DNA from 3 places in the Yersinia enterocolitica subsp. enterocolitica genome. Region 3 is predicted to be linked to each of the others. Evidence: predicted binding sites of a transcription regulator. Region 3 holds the regulator's gene; each other region holds the start of a gene.

Region 1 (6,067 bases), 2.3 Mb from region 3:
CTCATTTGGGACATGAATTTTGGTGCTGAACCGCCCATCGATAATGAACGTAGAATGCGACCTGTAGAATACAGCCCCGAGTTCAGGCTGGAAAGAGCGGCGGATAGCACCACTATATTCATGATTGTCCCAATATAAGGAACGCCTAAGTTACTGAAGAATGTCACGAAAGGGCTTTGGCCGGCCTGATAGGCATTCCAGGGGAGTAAACATACCAACAGGACCACTGAGCCGACATAAAACAGGCCAATACGTAAAATCACACTATTGATCGCTTTGGGTAGCATTTTCTCTGGGTCTTTGCACTCGCCGGCTGCGGTGCCAATTAACTCAATACCTGCAAAAGCAAATATAACTCCCTGAACTAATACCAGTGCGGGAAGTAACCCGTGGGGGAAGAATCCGCCATTATCAGTGATCAGATGCATACCGGACGAGTGTTCACCTACACTCTGGCCGGTTCCAAGAAAGACAACCCCGACGACCAGAAATATGGAGATGGCGGCCACTTTAATCAATGCGAACCAGAATTCCATCTCCGCAAACCATTTAACGCCAATCATATTCATGGTGGCGACAATTGAAAGTGCGCCTAACGCAAACAGCCATTGGGGTACATCAGAGAAGGTTCCCCAATAATGCATATAGAGAGCAACGGCGGTAATATCGACGATCCCTGTCATTGCCCAGTTGAGAAAATACATCCATCCAGCAACATAGGATGCCTTTTCGCCGAGAAACTCGCGAGCATAAGAGACAAAACTACCACTGGAGGGGCGGTGTAAAATCAGTTCGCCGAGGGCTCTGAGAATGAAAAATGAGAAAACCCCGCATACCAAATAAACCAATGCTAATGCTGGGCCTGCCATTTGCAAACGAGCACCTGTACCTAAAAATAGGCCGGTACCAATAGAACCGCCGATCGCTATCATTTGTATATGACGTCGGCCCATACTTTTGTGATAGCCAGTATCATGAGAATCTAACCAGCGTTTTTTTGCGTCGTGATGGGTTTCTGCAGAGTGCTTTCCTGACATCATAGACATTCCCTATTTTCCTGTCTGTTGTGCAATCATCGTGAATGTATTACTGCAACCGATTGCTAAAGGTTAATGCATAAATAGCGTCTTAGCGCCTTCACTTGTTGTGGCTTTGATCATTACTCTTGAATTATGGGAGGGCATGCTATCGTTTCTATCGTGATGAGGCAAAAAAATATTCACTTATAAATTATTTTTTTTGCGGCATTAACGAAGTCACTAATTGAATGGCTAAGGTTAATTTATAATTACACCGCATGCTTACATATTAATACATTTAGTGTAACTATTGATTGTTTTTAGAACAACTCGTAACCGGTTGTTATGTCGATGAATGCGGAGAGCTTGTTTTTTTACTATAAATCAATTCTGTATATTTTCTATCGATACTATTTTTAGCCTGGCTTTATATTTTATTACTATCATTTTGGATTAAATTGCAGTTGATCTTAATTGGTTGAATTAGATGAAAACTTTTATGCAGATATTCTTTTTATATGCATGGTTTGTCTTTTGGGCACAAAACACATACTTTGGCATCGGGTCTATAGGTGTTTTAATTATGATCAATATAAAGGGTTGCCAATAAGGTATTACTCCAGGCATTGATAGCATACTGCGTTGAAACTGGGGGCAGCCGCTAAGCTATAGCACTTAAGGCCACGAGTAGACTGGCTGTCGTAAGCGAGCGATTTCATGCATGCAAAGTGTTTATATCTAAACAAAGATTTTAATCTAACCATTTTTAACTAAAAAAGCATAACAGAGAAACTTGATTACATTCGGATTTTTTAATTACAAAACACCGAGTTAAGTTAATTAAAATAAACCTGTCGTGATGCTCTCAAATGCAATAAGTATATCAGTATCTCTTGTTCTTTTGCTCTGAGTGGAGTGGTATCTTGAGGTTGAGCATTTACATCTTCTGTTTTTATTATTGATGTTAATAATAATATTGCTGATGTTAATAATAATTTTTAGCGACAGGTTAATCGATTACTTCCTTAAATAGGTCTGTGATAAATATCGAATATCATTAGCTGATCATAACATTCAATACGTTACCTCTTGTTCCTTAGGTGCTACCCAACAGTAGGTCTAAAATGAAAAAAACAAATCAGGACATCACTCTTGCTTGCGACGAAGAGATCGGTATGGCAGATAAGTTTTCCATCAAAACGTTGATTACCAACGTGAACAAAATGAATATAAACACTATGCCAATGGCTTTATTTATGACCATTTCGGCTATTGTGTTTATTTCGGCTTATGCCAGTTATCTACCCAAAAATATGATTGGTGGCTTGGCTGTTATTATGACGATGGGCTTTGTGTTATCCCATATTGGTCGCCATATTCCAGTATTAAAAGACATAGGTGGCCCAGCTATATTGTGTCTGATGGTGCCATCAGTGTTGGTCTACTTTGGTATTTTTCAAACCAATACGTTAGATACGGTTCACTTGCTGATGAAGGAGGCGAATTTACTCTATTTTGTCATCGCCAGTCTGGTTGTTGGCAGTATTCTTGGCATGAATCGCGTGGTACTCATTCAGGGAATGACACGTATGTTTATCCCGCTGGTAGTGGGAACCATCACTGCCGTCGCTACCGGGTTATTGGTGGGTAAGTTATTCGGTTTCTCCCTTTATCACACTTTTTTCTTTATTATTGTCCCGATCATCGGTGGTGGCATTGGTGAAGGTATCTTGCCGTTGTCCTTGGCTTATTCGGCGATTCTTGGGCAAGCACCTGATATTTATGTTGCCCAGTTGGCTCCAGCGGCAGTGGTCGGAAACATTTTTGCTATTATCTGTGCCGGTGTGTTGGCACGTATCGGTATGCGGCGCAAAGATCTGAATGGCGAAGGGATGTTAATTCGTTCAGCGCAAGACAATGCGGTGTTTACCTCGCAAGAAGGGCCAAAACAGGCTGATTTTCAGTTAATGGGCGGTGGGCTATTAATGACCTGTGCATTCTTCATTGTAGGTGGGTTATTTGAAAAGGTTGTGCATATTCCTGGCCCGGTACTTATGATTTTGATTGCCGTGATGTGCAAATACGCGCAGGTTATTCCGTCAAAAATGGAGCAGGGTGCGCACAGCTGGTATAAATTTGTTTCTACTACGTTGGTCTGGCCTCTAATGATTGGTCTGGGGATGTTGTATGTTCCGTTAGAAAGTGTTGTCGCCGTATTCTCCGTTGGCTATGTCGTGGTTTGTGGATCTGTTGTTTTATCAATGGCGGCCATCAGTTTCATTACTGCTCCCTATCTAAATATGTATCCCGTGGAAGCCTCCATTGTGACCAGTTGCCACAGCGGACTCGGTGGGACAGGGGATGTTGCTATTCTTTCCGCCTCAAACCGGATGTCATTGATGCCATTTGCACAGATAGCCACCCGTATTGGCGGTGCATCCACGGTAATTGGTGCCACATTGTTGTTAGGTTGGATAATTTAAAGCTGTTAGGTTGGATAATTTAAACAAACACTTTGAGTAATAGCATAACAAACGGCATTTTTTATCGGATGCCGTTTGTCATTGAGAATTAAGTTCTTCTTGGTGCTAATACTATTGGCAATACTGTTTTAATACCTCCTGCTGGCTGGGCAAGAGTTTATAGAGATAAACCGGCCGGCCGGTTGCGCCATACAGAACTTTAGTGCTGAGAACTTCAGTATCGGAAAGGTAAATTAAATATTTACGGCAAGAAACGCGTGAAATACCAATAGCATTTGCCATCTGCTCCGTCGAAAACTCCCCATCCTGTACTTCCAGAATCCATTCACATACAGTTCGTAGTGTTTGCGCTGTTAGCCCTTTGGGTAATTTTTTGCGCTCGACGGGCGTGGCATTACTACGCCGTAATAATGAATCGACATCTTCTTGCGCACAATATTCGCGCTGCCCCAGCAAACTCTGTTTTTCACGATAAGTCGACAGTGCTTCTTCAAAACGTGAGAATTGGAACGGCTTAATTAAGTAATCTACTACCCCGTATTGCAGTGCTTTTTTGATGGTATTCACATCAGTCGCAGATGAAATAACAATAACATCAGTATGCTCACTGAATTCACGTAAAACTGGCAGCAAGTCTAATCCATTGTCCTGGCGCATGAATACATCTAACAGGACCAGGTGAATCGGCTGTTCCGCTGCCATCACGTGCTCCCGGGCCTGCTGTAAACTGGAGACTGAGCCGCAGCAGTTGAAGCCCGCCACTTGGCTCAGATAACACTTGTTCAGCTCAGCTACCATTGCATCATCATCTACTATTAATACATTAATCATGATTTACCGCGCTGATGTTGTTTGAATAATTGTCACTGGAGATCATATTATTTGAGGTTACTTCGTAGGGGAGGTTGATAAAGAATTGGGTAAAAACACCCGCTTCTGAATCGAACTCAATATTGCCGCCAATACTTTCCAAACTCTGGCGAACCAGGCTCAAACCAATGCCGTGTTCATTTCCTTTCGTGGAAAAACCATTATCAAAAATACTGTCTTGCAACTCGGTTGCAATACCCGGCCCATCATCACTGACAACGCAATGTACACGGCCATTTTGATAATGGAAGCTGACATTAATTTCTCGTTGAGACTGGTTGCCAATGGCTTCCATAGCATTCTCAATCAGATTGCCCAAAACTGTAATTAAGGTAGTCGTTATTTGCTCATTATCGGTATCGGGCAACAAGCTATCGTCACTGATAGATAACGTGATACCCAAATCGCGTGCCCGGTTGATTTTCCCCAGCAGGAAACCGGCAATGATTGGAGATTTTACTTTGCGCAGAAGAGAGCCAATTTCCGCCTGATAATTATTCGATGTTTTAACAATATAATCTTCAAGTTGCTGATAATACTTCATATGCAATAAACCCAAAATCACATGGAGTTTATTCATAAACTCGTGCGACTGTGCTCGTAAGGCATCGGCATAATGCACCATGCCAGTGAGGCGTTGCATCAATTGACTCACTTCGGTTTTATCGCGGAAAGTGGCGATTGCGCCGATAATATCGCCTTTGACCATTACGGGAACAGTATTGGTCAGTAATATGCTGCCATTAAAGTTTATTTCTTCATCGCGTCGGGCAATCCCGGTTTCCAATACCTGCTCTAAATACAAACGCACTGGCCAATACTTGCTGGCACTACTGAGTAATAAATTCTCCATCGGCCCACTTTGTTTAAATAAGCGCTTCGCCTCATGGTTTACCACGGTAATGCGCGAGTTGGCATCAACTGCGATAACGCCTTCTTTAATGGATTGCAGCATGGCGTTACGCTGTTCAAATAAGTTGGAGATCTCGTAGGGTTCAAAACCCAACATAATTCTTTTCAGTGCTTTGACTAAAAACCAGGTGCCGAGTGATCCAATCAGCGCTCCAAATAATATGGTCCAGGGAATAGTCCAACGGGTTTCACTGACAACCGAGTCAATGCTGGTAAGAGAAATCCCAATTGCGACAACACCTATTTGTTTGCCGTGAGGTTCATAAACAGGAATAAAAATACGCAATGCTCTTTCCAGTACACCTCGGTTTATCGCGCTGTTTTCTTTGCCTTGTAGCGCAGGTTCTAAATCATTGCCGATAAAATGTTGTCCGATCATCTCTGGATTAGGATGTGAATAACGTATGCCGTTCATATCAGTCACAACAATAAATAGCAGGTTATTCGCTTTCTGAACTTGACTGGTATAGGACTGTATTTGTTTCCCAGTTTCAGGATCGGTTAATCCGTGAATGATGGTGGGCGAAAAAGAGAGCGACCGGGCGACGGCAACGGCTTTGTCTTGCAAACCCTCTTGTGCCATCTTGCTAAGTTGAACGAAGAACAGTGTGTGAACTACCAATAACACGGAGATAATCACCGCAGAAACCATGAGTGTGATAGATGTACTGAGTCGTAACGGCACTTTTTGCTTTCCAGCCGTGGTTGCATTGTTCATGTCATGCTCCAGAAACGCCGGCCTGTGTGACCCTCAGACATCCAGATTGATGAGATGGGTGTTAT
Region 2 (6,067 bases), 1.9 Mb from region 3:
AGTGATAACAGAATTGTGAGCCACGGTGGATTTTTATGGACTTTCCTGTCATCGGTGCGCTTATACCGTCCGTTTAGCCAGCTGTTTGTAACGGTCGAAGATAACCGCTGCCAGCAGGATCAAGCCGCGCACCACGTATTGTGAGAACGGGGAAATATTCAGTAGGTTCATGGCATTTTCCACTGTGCCAAGAATCAAAATACCGGCGATTACATAGGAAATTTTGCCAATGCCGCCTTTGAGAGATACCCCACCCAGCACACAAGCGGAGATAACTATCAACTCATAACCAATCGAAGTCATTGGCTGACCACTGGTCATACGTGAAGCCAAGATGATCCCCGCAGCGGCGGATACCAGACCAGACAACACAAAGATAATGATTTTGGTACGTACCACCGGAACCCCAGCCAAACGAGCGGCATCTTCATTACCACCGATCGCCAATGTATTGCGGCCAAATGTGGTTTTATTCAGCAGGAAACCAAACAGTGCCAGGCAAGCAATAGTGATCCAAATCGGCGCGGGCAACCCTAACCAATTGGTATAGCCAAGTGCAAAGAAACGCTCATCTTCGATACCCACTGCTTTACCATCAGAAATGATATAAGCCAGACCACGAACAATTTGCATGGTCGCCAGAGTGGTTATCAGGGCATTTATCTTCAGCCGGGCAATGACAAAACCGTTGATCAGACCACACAATGCGCCCAGTAACAAACCCGCCCCCACCCCCAGCCATAAGCTTTCAGTCATATTGATGACCACCGCGGTGGTGACCCCCGCACAAGCAATAACTGAGGCGACAGATAAGTCAAAATCACCGGATGCCAAACAAAACAGCATACCGCACGCCACCATCCCGGACATTGAGATAGCCAGCCCCAAGCCTTTCATATTGATAAAGGAGCCAAAATTAGGCACAAATATGACACAGCCAATAAACACCACGGCGAAAACCACCAGCATGCCGTAGCTATCCCAAATGCGAGATAGCCCCAGCCCCCTATTAGCAGGAGCCTCTTGCGGTGGCTGCGACTGAGGTGATGTGGGGGTGGTCTTTTTATCTGAGCTCAAAGTCACGCTGGACATGGATGTATTCATTACAATCTTCTTCACAGTCATCTCCTTCACAATCAGGCCACCGCAGGTGCGGTATCCGTCGCAATATTCGGGGTACGTAGCATCGCCAAACTGAGCGCTTGCTCTTCAGTGGCATCATCGTGATTTAACTCACCGGAGATGGCTCCTTCGCGCATCACCACAATTCTGTCCGCCAGCCCAAGAACCTCTGGCAAATCGCTCGACGCAAACAGCACGGCAATGCCTTGTTTCGCCAGTTCATAAATCACGTTATAGATTTCATGCTTGGCCCCGACGTCAATACCACGAGTCGGTTCATCCAGCAGGATCACTTTCATATCCTCAGATAACCAGCGGCCCAAAATGGCTTTCTGCTGATTTCCTCCGGAGAGATTCATAATCAACTGCTGAGGGCCAGGGGTTTTGATATTCAAGGACTGAATGCGTAGTGCCGCGTTCTGTTGTTCCCAGCGATTATTAATCAGGCAGCCAGCGGTCAGTGTTTTGCGGCGGGCGCTGATATTGATATTGTCCTGCACCGAATGCACTGGAATGATACCGTCAGCTTTGCGATCTTCCGGGCACAGCATAACTCCGGCGGTAATGGCATCAATCGGCGAGCGAATAGTGAGCGGCTTGCCATCCAGTAAAACCTGCCCACTGGTCAGTTTGGTGCCACCAAATAGCCCTTTAAGTAATTCGCTGCGCCCTGCACCGACCAGCCCAAACAAGCCGACAATCTCACCTTGATGTACGGTTAGGCTAATGGGAGATTTCACACCAATGGCTTTGACGTTTTGTAATGTCAGGCGCTCAGGCCCAATGTCACGTGGCAGATAACCATAAATATCCCCCAGATTGCGCCCGACCATGGCTTGTACCAGCGAATCATTATTCACCTGCGCCATATCATCAAAAGTGCGTACGTAGCGGCCATCTTTGAACACGGTAATGGCATCACTCAGCGCAAAGATTTCTTCCATACGGTGAGAGACATACAATATGACGCGCCCTTCAGCACGTAACTCACGGATCACCCGGAACAGTTGCTCGATTTCCCGCGCAGAAAGCGAACTGGTCGGCTCATCAAACGCAATAATTTTGGCATTACGCGCCAGTGCCTTAGCAATTTCCACCATCTGCCATTGGCCGATGGAGAGGTATTTGAGTGGAGTATCGGGGTCAATATCCAGCCCCAAATGCGCGAGTTGTAAGCTGGACTCATAACGCAGCAATTTACGATCAACCATGCCCATCTTGGTGGGCAATTGGCCTAAATAGATATTTTCTGCCACTGTCATTTCCGGAACCAAATGCAGTTCCTGATAAATGATTGCCACTCCCGCATCAAGCGCTTCGGTGGTATTGGTAAAATTAACGGCTTTGCCTTTAATATGAATCTCACCCTGAGTCGGGGTGTAATTGCCGCTGAGAATTTTTAGCAGAGTCGATTTCCCTGCGCCATTCTCCCCCATCAGGGCATGGATTTGCCCGGCCTGACAGGTAAAACTGATATCATCCAGCGCTTGCACACCGGGGAAACTTTTTCCGATGCCACAAAAAGCCAGATACGGTGACTGTTCGGCTTCCAGCTCGGCCTGTAACGCAGAATGGAGTGCTGACATGATGGTTTCCTTATAAAGATTGGGTTGCACCGGGGCCAAATATCAAATGACCCCAGTGCGCCATAGCGTGTAGTGGAATTACATCAAGCCTTTCTTCTCTAACTCAGTTTTGAAGTTATCGCGGGTGATCAGCACCACATCAGTCACTTCAGTAAATTTCGCTGGCTCAACATCTTTGGTGACCCAGTCATGCAGCATCTGAATGCTCTTATAACCGTGGATATCCGGGCTTGGTAACAGAGAACCGTAGAAGCCAGTCGCCTGACCTTTGGACAGTTCGCTAACCGCATCAACCCCATTGATACCAATGCCTATCACATTCGGCGCCTTAAAGCCCTGACCTTCAGTGGCACGCACACCACCCAATACGGTGTTGTCGTTCATCCCGACGATCAGCCAGTTTTTCACTTCAGGATGCTGTACTAACATAGAGTTAGCGGCATCGAATGCCCCTGGGATATCATTGGATTTAGTGGGAACTTTGTAGATCTGTTTTTCCGGGAAGCCCGCAGCTTTCAATGCGTCCATTGAGCCAGAAGTGCGACGGCGCGCGGTGTCCAGCTCATCAGAAGTGATCGCCATAACGGCGGTTTCCCCTGGCTGCCACCCCCGTTTATTCATCTCTTTCCACAGTTCCTGCCCTTGGCGCTCACCAATTTTGGTCGCCGCCATCATCACCAATGGCACGCTCTCCATGGGTTTGCCTTTGGCATTGACGAATTGATCGTCAACTGCGATCACTTTCAGGTTATAACTGCGAGCCTTAGCTTCAATGGCTGGCCCTAGTTTCGGATCAGGGGTACAGATAACGAAACCTTTCGCACCACTGGCGGCCAGACTGTCGATAGCATTTAAGGTTTTTTCACCATCGGGCACGGCAATTTTTATCACTTCAAAACCTAAATCTTTGCCCGCTTTATCGGCAAACTTCCACTCGGTCTGGAACCAAGGTTCTTCAGGTTGCTTAACTAAAAATCCTAGTTTCATGCTTTCGGCAATAGCTGAATGTGACATAACTGCCGCTAACCCAACCACTGCCAGCGCTTTAGTTAATTTATGCATAGTGTTCTCCGGACTTTTTTTGTAGGAAGAGATATTTTTTGTTTATTTAATCGACATCAACCACAATCAATCGTTTTTCAGTGGAAACGTTATCAATCGTATTTTTCAACGTTAATAAGCTTTAATCCTTTATTAAAAGCGACCTAACCTCACCATATCCGCTAAGACAGGAACAGTTTTAACGTTAATTACGTGTCAGAATGTAGAGCGCTATCACATCCAGGGATTACAGTTTATTTATCCATGTATTCAGCAAATTTAACCTATTGCTAACTTTTGACTAGCATCACAAAAACGCTATAGGAAGCAGAAAAGTGCATACTTCCAGCTATTGACTCCTCACCTCTTGCTGTCACTCACTCCTATCTTTGTTAGCAATTAATAGGCAATTGCCCATGAATCCTTGTTTTCAGTAATGAGTTAGGAGCAACCACCATGACAGGCGACGTTATATCGGCAGAACGCCCTTTTTTGACAAAAGAGGCTATCTCGCTCGGGTTGGATTTTGGCAGCGATTCCGTTCGGGTATTGGCGGTGGATTGTCAGGATGGCACTGAGATAGACACTGAAGTTGTTTACTACCCTCGCTGGCAGAAAGGCCTCTACAGCCACGCTGCGCAAAATCAGTTCCGTCATCATCCCCTCGACTACATCGAAGCCATGCAACAGGCTATTCGCCAAGTCGTTAGCCGCCTGTCAGTAGAACAACGCCAACACATTATTGGCATCGGCGTGGATACCACCGGTTCCACCCCCGCACCGATTGATGAACAAGGTCAGGTATTGGCGTTACGTCCTGATTTTGCTGAAAACCCTAATGCGATGTTCGTGCTATGGAAAGATCACACCGCCATAGAAGAAGCTGAAGAAATCAACCGGTTATGTCGCAGTGGCGAATTTGAGGATTATTCGCGTTATATTGGTGGGGTTTACTCTTCTGAATGGTTTTGGGCGAAAATTCTGCATGTCACGCGCGCCGATAAAGCGGTGCGAGATGCGGCGGTATCATGGATTGAACTATGCGACTGGGTTCCGGCGCTACTTTCAGGCACCACTGCCCCTAAAGATATTCAGCGGGGTCGGTGCGCTGCGGGGCATAAAAGCTTGTGGCACCCCTCATGGGGAGGATTACCACCGCGTGAATTCCTGGCCGCACTTGATAACAGTTTAGTCAGCCAACTCGATTACCCGATGTTCACTGATACCTATACCGCTGAACGCCAGGTTGGTCTGATTACCGCTGAATGGGCCGAGCGTTTGGGGCTGCCTGCGACTGTGGTTATTTCAGGTGGTGCATTTGATTGTCATATGGGTGCCGTCGGTGCCGGTGCTCAACCTTATACTTTGGTTAAAGTTATCGGCACTTCTACTTGCGATATTTTGATTGCCGATAAAAAGCTCGTCGGTGAGCGGGCTATCGCTGGGATTTGTGGGCAAGTAGAAGGCAGTGTTGTTCCCGGCTGGATTGGTATGGAAGCGGGCCAGTCAGCATTCGGTGACATGTATGCCTGGTTCAGCCGTTTATTGAGCTGGCCACTGCATCAAGCTGCACTGACACAACCAGAATTACAACCACAGTTAAAACAGATTGAATCTACCCTACTGGCTTCACTGACGGCTGAATGGGCTAAAAATCCCTCACTTGATAATCTGCCAGTGGTATTGGATTGGTTTAATGGCCGCCGCACCCCGAATGCCAATCAGCGACTAAAAGGCGTTATCACTGATCTCAATCTGGGAACGGATGCTCCCACGCTATTTGGCGGGTTTATCGCTGCCACCGCATTTGGTGCCCGCGCAATTATGGAATGCTTCGAACAGCAAGACATTCCGGTGGAGAACGTGCTGGCATTGGGCGGTATTGCACGCAAATCGCCGGTTATCATGCAGGTTTGCGCTGATGTCATGAACCGACCGATCCAGATTGTGGCATCCGATCAATGTTGCGCCTTGGGCGCGGCGATTTTTGCCGCTGTGGCCGCTGGTGTGTTTGCTGATGTACCGACAGCACAACAACATATGGCGTGTAAGATTGAACGCACCCTGACCCCCAATGCAGCACAAGTTGCCCGCTATCAACAGCTTTATCAACGCTATCAACAGTGGTGTCTATCCGCTGAGCCACACTACGCACCGGTAACCGAAGCGTGATTAACCGGCTGATTTATCACTTTATGTTGTATAAAAATTGATTAAATGGAGTATCAGATGGACGTATTCAAGCAATCAGAAGTGTGGTTTGTGATAGGCAGTCAAAACCTGTATGGCCCTAAAACCCTGCAACAAGTTATGGATAA
Region 3 (6,067 bases):
CGGTAAGCTGTTTACCTATATGCATTATGGTGTGACGCCAGATATCCTCACGACAGCTAAAGCTCTGGGGGGCGGGTTCCCTGTCAGCGCGATGCTGACCACAGAAGAAATTGCATCGGTGATGGCGGTAGGGACACATGGTACCACCTATGGCGGCAATCCTCTCGCCTGTGCGGTGGCAGAAGCCGCGTTGGATGTCATTAATACCCCTGAGGTACTTAATGGTATTGAACAGCGCCACGGCCTATTTGTGCAAGCTCTGCAAGATATCAATAACAAGTATCATGTGTTCAGTGATATTCGCGGCATGGGGTTATTGATTGGCGCTGAATTAGCACCGCAATATCATGGTCGTGCACGGGAGTTCCTGACTGCCGCGGCAGCGAATGGTTTGATGATCCTCAATGCCGGGCCAGATGTATTGCGCTTAGCGCCTTCGCTGGTGATTGAGCAAGAAGATATCCAGCAAGGTATGGCGCGTTTGGAACATGTTATTGCCAGCCTGGTGCAAGGGTAACTTTGCATTATGAAGAGGCTTTTTGGCCTGAGGTTAATGACAAAGTGCCCGTATCGGTGAAAACAGGCAGATCGTAAAGACGCCGTAAAATCGTCCCTGATGGCTCGACCCGCGCCATCCGTGGCGCGGACGCTTTACTCTTCTACCTGTCCTCACCTTGCAAGATCGAGTCGTTGGAGTTTGTCAGCAGTCTGAGGCTTTTTGGCCTCTTTATTTTTACGCTTTGCTGTGCAACTTGCGCCGACGCCAAATACCGTGGTGCGGCTGTTGTTGCCATGCCAGAGATGAAACGGTATGCATTACACTGAGATGTGACAAGATACGCCGTAAATTGCGTTCCGATTCAGATATTTGTGTATCAGGATCGATGTCTGGCATTTGCACAAAATCGTTATTCCCCTCACTGTTATCCGATTCCAATCGTTGCTGGCATTGCTGAATCGCCATCTCACAAAGCTGTAAATATTCTTCCGCCAATTTAACAGTCAGCTGAATGTGGCGTTTATCTGATTCTAGCGGTGATTCTTCCAATGGGTAAGCGCGAGTCAGGATGGTCATCTCATTGATATGCCCAACAATAAGCTCGCTATGAGTAGCCCATAGGCGCATGTCGGCCAAATATTTTGAGTTAAATCCGGGTTCTTGCATGGCCTGATTCAGTGAGCTCAGGACCGCATTGCTGGCTTTGTTCACCTGAATGCGTTCATAGGAGAGTTGCCCGATATCTGGATTAGGTTTCAGTAGGATGCGCAGGATCTTCTGATAACTCTCCAATGCTTGATGCGCATTCTTTCGCAGCAAACCGCTTTGCCACTGTGGCCACAGCCATAGTGCGCTGGCGAAGGCCAATGCACAGCCGATTAAGGTATCCAGCAATCGTGGAACTAAAAAGTCGGCGCCCTCTCCGGTCAATAATTGCAAGATATACACTGTAGTGATGGTTCTAAAGATGACTGACCAGCCATAGTTTTTGCGCTGAACCAGATAGGCTATCAATGTGATGAGCAACATAATGCTCAGCGTAGTCCCTTCCGGCATTTGAAAATGCAGCAGGGCCGCGGCGAGTAACAGCCCAATCAGAGTGCCCAAGGCTCGGTGGTGAATCCGAATTTTAGTGGCGTTATAGCCGTTTTGCGTCACCAACATGATGGTGAGTAAAATCCAATAAGGTTTAGGCAGATGGATCAGGCTACCAATATAACTGCCCGCTGCCAGCGTTACGCCCATGCGGCCTGCATCACGTAATGCGCTGGATTTAAATGATAGATAGCCAACAAGCGCTGGCCAGAATGGTTGAGATAGTTGGCTTGACATCAAATCGCGGTCATATTGCGGGCGCTGATCGCTCAGGATCTGGGTAATGTGGCTGATATGGTAATAGCAGAATTGTGCCACCGGATTATCAGGATGTTGCTGGGCAACCTCTTCCAGCTCGACCAGCGCATCACCGGCACTGAAATGGGTCTTCGCGCGGTGGTGATAGAGAATATTATCGGCGATGGTGCGCATTTGTGTTGAGATAATCTGCACATTACGTTCAAGGATGGCTTCTATTGAACTCTGCTCTATCAGCTCTTGCGCCTTTTCTGACTGATTCATCGCCGCAGTGATATGTTCCTGCAAATCAAGCGCCATCTGAAAGAGTATCAGTAGCCGCTTTTGCTCTTTTTTGGTGGCATTGGGTAGTAGATTAAACTGTTGATAAAGTTGGTTAATTTTATCCATAATACCTTGCTGCCTATCCAGCAGGGCTGGCATCGCTTTTTCCGCATCCTGGTGCTGACCAAGCAAAGAGTAGGCAGCATCGCAATAATCGGCCAACAGATGATAAAGCTGGCTCAGTGGCTCACGGATGGGCTGGTCTTTACATAACCGAAACCATAGCCAGGTAAATACCCCGTACCAGAGAGTCCCCACGGCACACATCAATGGCGCTTGCCAAATAGGCGCACGGCCTACCATGCTGAGACTAAAAATAGCGGCGATCAACGCTGCCGGGAGCAACCGGCCGTTGAGCTGGCTGATAGCACCACTTACCCCCAACGTTAATGCGAGACCAAGCATCACCACCGGTAATGGGATATCCCACAGCAGTAATTGTTGAGTCAGAAAACTACTGAAGGTAAAGAGTGTCCCGCCGACAATCAGCCGCCGGAAGAAATGTTGATGGGGAGTATCGAGCGAAGCAATATTACAGCAGGCGGGTATCAGGGAGAACATCAACCCCAGCCGCAATTCCCCCACGGCAAACCCCAATGCCGCCGGTAAGCAGAGAACCAGTGTTTGGCGGAGCGCATAATTAACTTCAGGATGATAAATAAGCCGTTGCCATTTCATGTAGGCCCCAGAAATTTATTAATCACACAAAAGAAAACCGGTGCCGAAGTAGCAGCACCGGTTTATAGGGAATTAACGGGTGCCGTAAACGACAATCGTTTTACCGTGTGCGGAGATCAGATTTTGATCTTCCAGCATTTTTAGTATCCGCCCCACAGTTTCGCGGGAGCAGCCAACTATTTGACCAATTTCCTGGCGGGTAATCTTTATCTGCATCCCATCTGGGTGGGTCATGGCATCAGGTTGTTTTGCCAGATTAAGCAGCGTTTGTGCAATGCGTCCAGTCACATCAAGGAAAGCAAGGTTACCCACTTTCTCAGATGTTATCTGTAAGCGATTCGCCATTTGTGAAGACAGGCGCATCAAGATATCTGGATTGACCTGAATTAACTGGCGGAATTTTTTGTAAGAAATTTCAGCCACTTCACAGGCAGTTTTTGCTCTGACCCAGGCACTACGTTCTTGGCCTTCTTCAAATAATCCAAGTTCGCCGATGAAATCTCCCTGGTTGAGATAGGAGAGAATCATCTCTTTACCTTCTTCATCTTTGATCAGCACCGCAACGGAGCCTTTCACGATGTAGTAAAGTGTTTCGGCCTTTTCACCTTGGTGAATTAGCGTACTCTTCGATGGATATTTGTGGATATGGCAATGAGACAGGAACCATTCGAGAGTCGGGTCTGTTTGTGGCTTGCCGAGAACCATTCGCTGTTATCCTCTGTTGTTATCGCTGCCTAACTTAACAGGGCTCAGAGTTCCCTGTACGGCGTGCTTATAAAATACACTTTCTCTTAGCATATTAATTTGCTCAACTGCCGAAAGGTATAGCCAAGATAGGTACCGGATAGAAACCCTTCACTGAGTATTGAGAAGCTACCCTATTTAATTCTAAAAACAATACTTTCGGTTCTGTTTGTAGCACAGGATGAGGCTAGTGTCTTGTGTTGTATCGCTTCAGCATGATGAACATCGGGTTACATTGCCAGTTTGTAAATGAAAGGGTAGTCTGAATCGGAAAATTTAACCGGGAGCAAGAGTTATGCAGGCACGTGTAAAGTGGGTTGAAGGGCTAACATTTTTAGGTGAGTCCGCTTCAGGTCATCAAGTTTTAATGGATGGGAATGCTGGAGACAAAGCCCCCAGTCCGATGGAAATGTTGTTAATGTCGGCCGGTGGCTGTAGTGCAATTGATGTCGTTTCTATCTTACAGAAAGGGCGTAACGATGTGCGCGATTGCGAAGTGACATTAACCTCGCAGCGCCGGGAAGAAGCACCGCGCCTGTTTACGCAAATTAACCTGCATTTTATTGTCAGCGGCAAAGGTTTGACGGATAAAATCGTTGAGCGTGCGGTTGAGCTTTCGGCTGAGAAGTATTGCTCGGTTTCTTTAATGTTGGGGAAAGCGGCGACTATTACCCACAGTTTTGAAATCCGTGACATCGCCTAAGCAAACCCTTCGTACTTGAAGCTGCAGGGTTGTTAGCTGCGCTCGCTCACCCGAATCACTTACTTATGTAAGCTCATCGGGATGAGTTCGCTTGCCGCCTACCTGCAGCCCCAACTACTTTGGGTTGGGATAGCATCAAATTATTTTTTCTTTCCAACAATTGCTTTACTGCAACGCCAAGGACGAAGGAGATTAGCCTATTTTTTTGCCTTCCAGTAGTTGCTGCACCAACGGCGCCATAATCAGCTCCATTGCCAGCCCCATCTTCCCGCCGGGTACCACCAATGTATTGATATTGGAAATAAACGACCCTTGCAACATTGCGAGCAAGTAAGGGAAATCGATTTGATCCAAACCTCTGAAGTGAATGACGACAAAACTTTCATCCAGTGACGGAATGGCTTTGGCGGCAAATGGATTAGAGGTATCAACCGTCGGAACGCGTTGGAAGTTAATATGGGTGCGTGAGAACTGTGGCGTAATGTAGTTAATGTAGTCATCCATGGACCGCACCACGGAATCCATCACCGCTTCACGGGAATGGCCGCGCTCCCCGGTATCGCGGACTAATTTCTGAATCCACTCCAGGTTGACTATCGGTACCACGCCGACCAGCAAGTCGACATGTTTTGCGACATCATGATGTTCGGTCACGACCCCGCCGTGCAGCCCTTCATAAAACAGCACATCAGTGGGTTCCGGCAGCGCCTCCCAAGGGGTGAATGTGCCTGGGATCTGGTTATAGGGCACGGCTTCATCATAGGTATGGAGATACTTACGTGAGCGCCCAGTTCCATGCTCGCCGTATTGCGACACACTCTCTTCTAACTGACCAAAGTCATTGGCTTCTGGGCCAAAATAGCTAATATGTCGGCCTTGATCCCGTGCCTTACGGATGACGGTATCCATTTCAGGACGGGTATAGCGATGGAAGCTGTCACCTTCAATTTGCGCTGCACGGATATTCAATTGCTGAAAAATTTTGCGAAACGCCAGACTGGTGGTGGTTGTCCCTGCGCCACTTGAGCCGGTGACGGCTATAACCGGATGTTTAATTGACATATTAGCTGTAACTCCATGGGGTTAGATCCTCAGTGGGCGGGCTTAAACGGTCTGTTTTTTCTTGTTAATGGTTATTTTTAGGGCAAAGTGCCCAGCTTGTCACCCTGATTTTACTTAGAGGATAGGGTAACAACGCATGGGTTATGGCAGCTCTTCTGCTCCGGCCCGAAAGGCGCCGCGTGGCATGATATTGATGGTTTCGTGTAGCTCTGACCAAACTAATACCGCCTCACCACTGACTAATTGACGGCGTACGTCTTCGACTTTTTGCTCCAATGAGCGCTCATGTTCGCCGTAATCCGTGCCTTCACGTAATACAAAGGCCTCCAGCAGATTATCCAGCGTTTCGCTGTCGACTTGCTGCCAGGGGATTATCATGATTGTTGCTCCAAATAAGGGGAAAGCCAGGCTGGAATACGTTGTTCCAACCACATTTGTGGATGTTTTAACGAGCCACTGACAAAACCGACGTGGCCGCCGTGCTCAGTGAGCTGATAATCAATATTGTCCGGTAACTGGTGTAGATTCGGGATAACTTCAGCGGTCATAAACGGGTCATCTTTGGCATGAATGATAAGCAGTGGCGTTGTAATTTGCGGCAATAGCGGTAAAGCGCTGCAACGGCGATAGTAATCCAGTGCATCATTGAAGCCATGTATTCTCGCCGTGATGACATCATCAAACTCTTTGATTCGCCGCAGGCC

The links. Region 3 encodes CRP, which controls carbon source genes, mostly activating them, when cyclic AMP is high. Its sites were predicted from a motif close to ATGTGANNNNNNTCACAT; they were not measured.
Positions count from the first base shown of each region.
Region 1: a site for CRP is predicted at 2,055-2,072, ahead of FGL26_RS03045 (2-hydroxycarboxylate transporter family protein). Genes of this name have one in related genera too.
Region 2: a site for CRP is predicted at 4,045-4,062, ahead of FGL26_RS05215 (arabinose ABC transporter substrate-binding protein). Genes of this name have one in related genera too.

Region 1 covers NZ_LR590469.1:658,556-664,622, forward strand. The annotation lists gene ansP (L-asparagine permease) at 1-1,046, opposite strand, end outside; gene FGL26_RS03045 (2-hydroxycarboxylate transporter family protein) at 2,144-3,502, shown strand; gene dcuR (two-component system response regulator DcuR) at 3,614-4,333, opposite strand; gene FGL26_RS03055 (sensor histidine kinase) at 4,326-6,002, opposite strand.
Region 2 covers NZ_LR590469.1:1,118,391-1,124,457, forward strand. The annotation lists gene araH (L-arabinose ABC transporter permease AraH) at 61-1,092, opposite strand; gene araG (L-arabinose ABC transporter ATP-binding protein AraG) at 1,137-2,708, opposite strand; gene FGL26_RS05215 (arabinose ABC transporter substrate-binding protein) at 2,787-3,770, opposite strand; gene FGL26_RS05220 (ribulokinase) at 4,206-5,921, shown strand; gene araA (L-arabinose isomerase) at 5,979-6,067, shown strand, end outside.
Region 3 covers NZ_LR590469.1:3,004,399-3,010,465, reverse strand. The annotation lists gene argD (bifunctional acetylornithine/succinyldiaminopimelate transaminase) at 1-517, shown strand, start outside; gene FGL26_RS14495 (YccS/YhfK family putative transporter) at 734-2,854, opposite strand; gene crp (cAMP-activated global transcriptional regulator CRP) at 2,927-3,559, opposite strand; gene FGL26_RS14485 (OsmC family protein) at 3,894-4,301, shown strand; gene FGL26_RS14480 (phosphoribulokinase) at 4,494-5,363, opposite strand; gene FGL26_RS14475 (YheU family protein) at 5,505-5,741, opposite strand; gene FGL26_RS14470 (hydrolase) at 5,738-6,067, opposite strand, start outside.